Regions from separate parts of the Enterobacter sp. C4G1 genome, predicted to be linked through region 1. Evidence: predicted binding sites of a transcription regulator. Region 1 holds the regulator's gene; the other holds the start of a gene.
What was found. Region 1 encodes Fur, which represses iron uptake genes when iron is present. Its sites were predicted from a motif close to ATAATAATGAGAACNACTATCAA; they were not measured.
Positions count from the first base shown of each region.

Region 2: the regulator Fur is predicted to act here: its motif matches at 2,482-2,504, upstream of feoA (ferrous iron transporter A).

Region 1 is NZ_JBQVVV010000001.1:2,394,863-2,399,292, forward strand. Features, by position in the region: gene glnS (glutamine--tRNA ligase) at 1-122, shown strand, start outside; gene chiP (chitoporin ChiP) at 572-1,969, shown strand; gene chiQ (ChiQ/YbfN family lipoprotein) at 2,017-2,346, shown strand; gene fur (ferric iron uptake transcriptional regulator) at 2,456-2,902, opposite strand; gene ACT9TW_RS11515 (ryhB-regulated fur leader peptide) at 2,895-2,981, opposite strand; gene fldA (flavodoxin FldA) at 3,194-3,724, opposite strand; gene ybfE (LexA regulated protein) at 3,880-4,167, opposite strand; gene ybfF (esterase) at 4,297-4,430, opposite strand, start outside.
Region 2 is NZ_JBQVVV010000001.1:700,441-704,870, reverse strand. Features, by position in the region: gene feoB (Fe(2+) transporter permease subunit FeoB) at 1-2,184, opposite strand, end outside; gene feoA (ferrous iron transporter A) at 2,214-2,441, opposite strand; gene ACT9TW_RS03455 (Tex family protein) at 2,761-4,430, opposite strand, start outside.

The sequences.
Region 1 (4,430 bases):
AAGCGTACCAGTTTGAGCGTGAAGGTTACTTCTGCCTGGACAGCCGTTACAGCACCGCAGAAAAACTGGTATTTAACCGTACTGTGGGTCTGCGTGATACCTGGGCTAAAGTCGGCGAATAATAACGCTTGCCTGGTCAATGAGAAACAAACGCCGCTTATTGCGGCGTTTTTTTTATTTAATGATCATGCCATTAACGGCATGGCAAAAGCGATATTGAGAAATATACAGGTCAATGAGCTGCTACTTATTTTTCTCAAAAAAAGTTTGTGAATTTACGGAAAGACAAAACAGGTGAAAATAAGTGCAAACCTCTGTTATTACCCTCTGAATTTAATCGCTTTCCCCCGTAAAACCTCGCTTCGCGCGAAGTGTTACAAATCGCTACCAATTATGTGCACTTCGTCATAATCCTGACTTTTGCCCGCTAAAAAGCATTGATAATTCGCGTCGCGAAAAATAACCTAAAGACGGTAGTTAATTCGAGGGTATTTCTAACTACCCCTGACCATTTGGTCTTTTATATTTTTCGCCGTTTTAGGCGTTTTAATTCGTCAAAGAGGAATAATCTATGCGTACGTTCAGTGGCAAACGTAGTGCGCTGGCGCTGGCTATTGCCGGTGTGACAGCAATGTCGGGCCTGGTTGTCGCTCCAGAAGCTAAAGCGGCAGGTTTCATTGATGATTCTACGCTCACGGGCGGTATCTATTACTGGCAGCGTGAACGTGACCGTAAAGACGTCACCGAAGACAAATACAAAACCAACCTTTCTCACTCCACCTGGAACGCCAACCTGGATTTCCAGTCGGGTTACGCCGCCGATTTGTTCGGCCTGGATATTGCGGCATTCACTGCAATAGAAATGGCGGAAAATGGCGACAGTGGTCACCCGAACGAAATTGCATTCTCTTCCAGCAACAAAGCGTATAAAGAAGACTGGTCAGGAGATAAGAGCGGAGTCAGCCTGTATAAGGCCGCTGCGAAATTTAAATATGGCCCGGTATGGGCACGTGCGGGTTATATCCAGCCAACCGGACAAACGCTGTTAGCGCCACACTGGAGCTTTATGCCAGGTACTTATCAGGGTGCAGAAGCTGGCGCGAATTTTGACTACGGCGATGCGGGCGCACTGAGCTTCTCGTATATGTGGACCAACGAGTATAAAGCGCCGTGGCATATTGAGATGGATAAGTTTTACCAGAACGATAAAAAAACCAAAGTTGATTATCTTCACTCGCTGGGTGCGAAGTACGATTTCAAAAACGACCTGGTTCTTGAAGCCGCATTTGGTCAGGCTGAAGGCTATATCGACCAGTATTTTGCCAAAGCAAGCTACAAGTTTGATATTGCGGGCAGCCCGTTGAGCACCAGCTATCAGTTCTACGGTACGCGCGACAAAGCCAGCAGCGGTACGGTAAACGATATATACGACGGCACGGCGTGGTTGCAGGCTTTAACCTTCGGCTACAAAGTGGGCCAGGTCGATTTACGTCTTGAAGGGACATGGGTGAAGGCTGAAGGCCAGCAGGGTTACTTCCTGCAACGTATGACCCCAACCTATGCGTCCTCTAATGGTCGTCTGGATATCTGGTGGGATAACCGTTCAGACTTCAACGCCGATGGCGAAAAAGCCGTCTTCTTCGGTGCCATGTATGACCTGAAAAACTGGAATCTGCCGGGCTGGGCGGTGGGGGCTTCCTACGCTTACGCATGGGATGCAAAACCTGGCGATATGGCCACACCAGACGCGTACTACGACCCGAACTATCGTCTGAAAGAGTCCTCTTACAGCCTGGATGCGATTTACACCCTTCAGGATGGTCGCGCGAAAGGCACGATGTTCAAACTGCACTTCACTCAATACGACAACCACTCCGATATCCCAAGTTACGCGGGCGGTTACGGCAACATCTTCCAGGATGAACGTGACGTGAAATTCATGGTGATTGCCCCGTTCACAATCTTCTGATGAACAGACCGGCGGGTTAAGTTCCGCCGGAATGGAGACTGAAAATGATGAAAAAAATCATAATCGTCGCGATGCTGGCATCGGGGCTGGTGGCTTGTGCGCAGACTCAGGCACCAAAAGAGGACTCACGTCTGAAAGAGGCTTACAGCGCCTGTATTAATACAGCTGAAGGCTCGCCAGAGAAAATCGAAGCCTGCCAGAGCGTGCTTAATGTGCTGAAGAAAGAGAAGGCGCATGAGCAGTTCGCAACTCAGGAAAACGTCCGCGTGATGGATTACCAGGCCTGTATCCAGGCGCGTAAAACCGGAAACGATCAGGAAGTGGCGAAGCGTTGCGATCAGATCTGGAAAGAGATCCGTAGTAATAACAGTAATTAACTCGCTGTTATCATGCCCGGTGGCGCTACGCTTACCGGGCTTTTTTTATGCCAAATAACTGGCAAAAAAAAGCCAACCTTTCGGCTGGCTCAGAGTATGAAAAGAGTACTTACTTCGCGTCGTGCGCGTGATCATTTTCGCGGCAATCGCCTTCCGCACAGTGGCCGTACAGGTACAGGCTGTGGTTGGTCAGACGGATGCCATGACGGGCCGCGATTTCACGCTGGCGCGCTTCGATAGAGTCATCACTAAATTCAATGACCTTGCCACAGTCGAGGCAGATCAGGTGATCGTGATGGTGTTGCTGAGTCAGTTCGAAAACAGATTTACCGCCTTCGAAGTTATGACGGGTAACAATGCCCGCGTCATCAAACTGGTTCAGCACGCGATAAACGGTCGCCAGCCCAATTTCTTCACCCATGTCGATAAGACGCTTATAAAGGTCTTCCGCACTGACATGGTGATTGTCTGGTCCCTGAAGCACTTCAAGGATTTTTAACCGAGGAAGCGTAACTTTCAGGCCAGCCTTCTTTAATGCGGTGTTGTTGTCAGTCATGCGGAATCTGTCCTGTTGCTAAACGATTCACTTCTAAGGAAGAAGTGACAGAGAATGCACTTGGGATAATGCGTATCATTATAGAACTGCCATGTCTAAATGAAAACTGCAAGTCTCAAGCAAAGTATGCTTATAAAAACGTGGTATCACCAACAAACTTGTTCGATGGCACCCACGTATTACCAGGGGGATATTGTACAGGTCTGAACGAAAAAGTTAAAAGTTTGTAGCAATTAATTTAATCGGTTTGACCCGGTCAAGCGGGCGCAACCGAAGTTGCGCCGCTCATTATCAGGCGTTAAGGATGTCGTCCAGGTTCAGTTCTTCGCGGACCTGTTTAACCCATTTTTCAACGCGTTCTGCAGTCAGTTCTGGCTGGCGGTCTTCATCGATGGCCAGACCCACAAAGTGATCGTCGTCGGCCAGGCCTTTAGAGGCTTCGAAGTGGTAACCCGCTGTCGGCCAGTGACCCACGATAGCTGCGCCGCGTGGTTCAATGATGTCGCGGATGGTGCCCAGCGCGTCACAGAAATATTCTGCGTAATCTTCCTGATCGCCACAACCGAACAGCGCAACCAGCTTACCGTTGAAATCAACCTCTTCCAGAGTCGGGAAGAAATCGTCCCAGTCGCACTGCGCTTCGCCGTAGTACCAGGTTGGAATACCCAGCAGCAGGATGTCATAGCCTTCGAGATCTTCTTTGCTGCTCTTGGCAATGTCATGCACATCGGCAACATCTTTACCGAGCTGTTTTTGAATGTTTTTTGCGATATTTTCGGTATTGCCGGTATCACTGCCGAAGAAAATGCCGATGATTGCCATGAGTAAAATAACCTCTTGAAACTTAATGGTATGGTGGCGCAATTTGTCCACGGATAAGGGCAATAATAGCAGAACAGACAACCCTGCGGAAACAGCTATCGCGCAGGACTGCACTCTGTGCTACATGAAAAGGGTGAGAAAGGGAGTTTTCTGACTTATGCCTTGCTGTGCAATTTTTCGAGTTGCGCGATCAACATCTCTTCAATCAGCTCGCTGCGGCTGATGTCGCGGGCGCTGGCAAGCTCGTTGAGTGCATCAACGGCATCGGCGTTGAGTTTCAGTTCGACACGCTTAAGCCCACGATTTTTATCGCGTTTAAGCTGGTTGCGTTTATTAATACGCAGCTGTTCATCGCGCGAAAGCGGATTTGTCTTGGGTCGTCCCGGGCGACGCTCATTCGCGAACAGATCTATTGTCGTACGGTCCGTTTGTTCTTTGGCCATGATTTTGAGACTTCGGGGGAAAACAAGCCGCCCTGCTATTGCCCGGGCGATAAGCGCGCCATCATACATCACCCACATCGGCACGCCAACGACTGGAAGCCCGCAGGCTTCCAGTCGCTGTCTTTTTAATCAATTCGTAGTATCAGAGAGATAGCGGCGGATCGCGCGAAGCACGGCTTCTGGTTTTTCAGCATGAACCCAGTGTCCGGCTCCGGCGATAACATGCGCGCGGGCTTCGGGGAACTGTCTGATCAATTCATCGC
Region 2 (4,430 bases), 1.7 Mb from region 1:
AATACAGACCAGGCTATAGCGTGGATGCTGGCTAAAGTTCGTTGCCTGATAGAAGAGCGTGGCCAGCGAGTAAGCAATGTTCAGCCCCCACAAAATCGAGAAGCCCATCCAGCCACGGCTGGACTCGCGGGAAATCGCACCCATCACGGAGATGCACGGGATGTAGAGCAGCACGAAGATCAGGTAGCTGTAGGCTGCGGATGCGCTGCCAAATTTCTCGCTCATGACACCCATTGCACCTGTCGCCATTTCGCCATCGCCTTTGCTGGCTTCGATTGGGTTCGCCAGCACGCTCAGACTGAAGGTATCTTTCAGGCTCTGCCCGGTTTCTTTTACTGCGTTGAGCAGTTCGTCACCGAGGTGGAAATCTGCCGGATTGAACTCTTGTTCCTGAATGTTTTCCGCCGTAAAGAGTGTGTTCAGTGTACCGACCACCACTTCTTTTGCCATCGCGCCGGTGAACAGGCCGACGGTCGCCTGCCAGTTATCCTCGTGCACGCCAATCGGTTTGAAGACAGGCGTGATGACGCGGCTGACGGAGGCAAGGGCAGAGTCGTTGATGTTGTCCGCCGCCTCACCGCTCAGCGTGAAGCTGTTCAGCGCGCTCAGGAAGATGCTGACGATGACAATCACTTTACCGGCGCGCAGTACAAAGCCTTTCAGGCGTTGCCAGGTCTGAATAACCAGGCTTTTCAGATGAGGAACGTGATATACCGGCAGCTCCATCACAAACGGCGAGGCTTCACCACGCATGATGGTGTGTTTGAGCATCAGCCCTGTAAGGATAGCCATAACGATGCCCAGCACATACAGCGAGAACACCGCCAGCGCCCCTTGTTGGCCAAAGAAGGCTGCGGCAAAGACCGCGAATATCGCCAGACGCGCGCCGCAGGACATAAACGGCGCCATCATGATGGTCATCAGGCGTTCACGCGGTGCATCCAGGGTGCGAGCCCCCATGACCGACGGCACGTTACAACCGAAACCGACAATCAACGGTACAAAGGATTTCCCTGGAAGACCCAGCGCCTGCATCAGGCGATCCATCACGAAGGCCGCACGCGCCATGTAGCCCGAATCCTCAAGGAAGGAGAGGAACAGGTACATCATGCCGATTTGCGGAACCAGCGGCAGAACGGTGTTGATACCGCCCCCAATCCCCTGAGCAAGGAAAATGGTCAGCCATTCCGGGAAGTGCAGGATGTAACCAATCCACTGAATACCATGGACAAATATCGCCACCGAGCCGGCGTCAAAAATAGGCTGAAGCGCGCCCCCGATGTTGATAGCAAGCAGGAACATCAGGTACATCACCAGCAGGAACACAGGCAGGCCGAGGAAGCGGTTGAGGACGATTTTGTCTACGGCGGCGGTGAATTTGCTTGGCTCTGCGGTCAGGGCGTTACTCACGACATCGCAAATGGCGGCAATGGCCTGATAGCGGGCATCTGCAATGTGCAGCGCCGGATCGTCCAGTTCGTCGCTAAGACGCGCCAGCGCAACATCCAGTTTATCGGCGGCGTTGCCTGAGTAGGCGCGGCTATAGATATCCCCTTCCAGCATTTGCAGGCCGAGCCACATACGCTGTTTAACCGGCATGTGTTGTTCCATTTCCTGCGCCAGCAGGCTGGCTTCGCGAAGCAGCGGTTGGGCATAGTGCACCAGCTCAACGCTGGTGTTGCCCGCATGGCGGTCGATTGCCAGTTTCAGGGCATCAATGCCGCGCGCGCGGGTGGACACCAGCGGCACAACTGGGCAACCCAGACGGGCAGAGAGCGCATCGACATCAATGCGCAGGTGTTGTTTTTCCGCGATGTCGAGCATATTCAGCGCCACGATGCACGGGATGCCAAGCTCAAGCAGTTGCAGCGTCAGATACAGGTTGCGCTCCAGATTGGAGGCGTCCACCACGTTAATTAATACATCGGCATCGCCGCTCAAAATATAGTGACAGGCAATCTGCTCATCGAGCGAGGTTTGCGACGAGATAGTGGTTAATGAATAGGTTCCGGGCAGATCAACCAGCGTGACCTGATGGTCTGTTGTGGAAAACTGACCTTCTTTTCGTTCAACTGTGACACCCGCCCAATTTCCCACACGCTGACGAGCGCCCGTTAACTGGTTAAATAAGGTTGTCTTGCCGGAATTAGGATTGCCAATTAAGCCAATAGTTAATTTTTTCATTGCATTAGACTCACTGAACCGCTGGCTTGTTATCGGGATATCGCTTCGACTTCGATTAATGCGAGGTCTTTTTTACGCAGAACCAGGTTTACGCGTCGGGTTTCGATATGAACAGGATCACCCAGCGGTGCCACGCGCACGACCTGGAATGACGAGCCAGGTAACATGCCTAATGACAGCAGTTTTTGCCGATAAGCCGGGCTAATTTCACGGGTGAAGCCGGTAATTTTCCATGCACTGTCGGGAGTGAATTGCATAGTGCCTGATTCCATGAAAGGTTAAATTATCTACTATGGGATGATAATGAGAATAGTTTTTATCAGCAATATTAAAACTGTGACGGAATGTTGTTTGCAGTATTAATTTACGGCCTGTTTGACCTTGCTCAATATTTGCTGAAATGACGGGAAAACGAAAAGGGGAGTATTTGTTAACGGGGTGATAATTAGCGGTTTAAATATGGCTACATCATATTTGTTTTAATTCGCTGCGGTCTGCTTGCCGGGCGGCACTGCGTTTGCCCGGCCTACAAAACCGTAGGCCCGGTAAGCGTAGCGCCACCGGGCATTGACAACCTTAGCGCTTTTTACCCATTGCGGCTGCCAGCGCATCCATCATGGCACTGTTACCCGCAGGCTGAGCATCACGGCCCCGCGGTTTTGCGGCCTTATTAGCCGCAGGACGCTGCTGCTCGCGAGTGCCACCGCCGTTGCCACGACGCGCATTGGTTTCACCTGGCTGCTCGTCCAGACGCATAGTCAGGGCAATACGCTTACGTTGCAGGTCAACTTCCAGCACTTTCACTTTCACGATATCGCCCGCTTTGACCACGGTGTGTGGATCTTCAACGAACTTATCGGCCAGCGAAGAGATATGGACCAGGCCATCCTGATGCACACCGATATCAACAAACGCGCCAAAGTTGGTGACGTTAGTGACGGCGCCTTCCAGTACCATACCCGGCAGCAGGTCGTTCATGGTTTCGACGCCTTCAGCAAAGGTCGCGGTTTTAAACTCAGGACGCGGGTCGCGGCCAGGTTTTTCCAGCTCTTTGATGATGTCGGTCACCGTCGGTACACCGAACTGTTCATCGGTGAAATCAGCCGCTTTCAGGTTGCGCAGGGCGCTGTTGTCACCCATCAGGTCTTTCAGTGCCTGCTGCGTGGCCGCCAGAATGCGCTCGACAACCGGATAGGCTTCCGGGTGCACGGTTGAGGCATCCAGCGGGTTATCGCCGTGGTTGATACGCAGGAAGCCCGCGCACTGCTCAAACGCTTTCGGCCCCAGACGGCTCACCTTCAGCAGCTGCTGGCGGTTCTGGAACTGCCCGTTTTCATCACGCCAGGCCACAATGTTCTGCGCCATCATGCGGGTTAAGCCCGCCACGCGGGTCAGCAGGGCAACGGAGGCAGTATTCAGGTCTACACCGACGGCGTTAACACAGTCTTCCACGACCGCATCCAGCTTACGCGCCAGCTGAGTCTGGCTGACGTCGTGCTGATACTGGCCCACACCGATAGATTTAGGGTCGATCTTCACCAGCTCCGCCAGCGGATCTTGCAGACGGCGGGCAATAGACACCGCGCCGCGCAGGGAAACGTCCAGATCCGGGAATTCCTGGGCTGCCAGCTCAGATGCGGAATAAACAGACGCCCCCGCTTCACTGACGATAACCTTCTGGGCAGTGACTTTCGGGAACTGTTTTTGTACATCAAGGAAGAAACGCTCAGTTTCACGGGATGCAGTCCCGTTACCGATAGCAACCAGCTCAACGTTGTACTTCTCGCACAGCGCCGCAACCGCGACGGCCGCTTTCGCAGCCTGGCCGGTGTGTGGGTAAATGGTGTCGGTAGCCACCAGTTTGCCGGTACCGTCAACCACTGCCACTTTCACGCCAGTACGCAGGCCAGGGTCGAGGCCCATGGTGGCGCGCAGGCCTGCAGGTGCCGCCATCAGCAGATCGTGCAGGTTACGGGCAAAAACGTTAATCGCTTCGTCTTCGGCGCGCTCGCGCACGGTGCCCATCAGCTCGGTTTCGAGGTGCATCAGCACTTTGATACGCCACGTCCAGCTCACTACACCTTTACGCCAACTGTCTGCCGGGGCGTTGTTCAGACGCAGTCCGAGGTGATCGATAATGATCTGCTCGCAGTGGCTCTCTTTTGGCGGCTCATCGAACTGCGGATCGGCATTCAGGGAAAGCTGCAACACACCTTCGTTGCGGCCACGGAACATCGCCAGCGCGC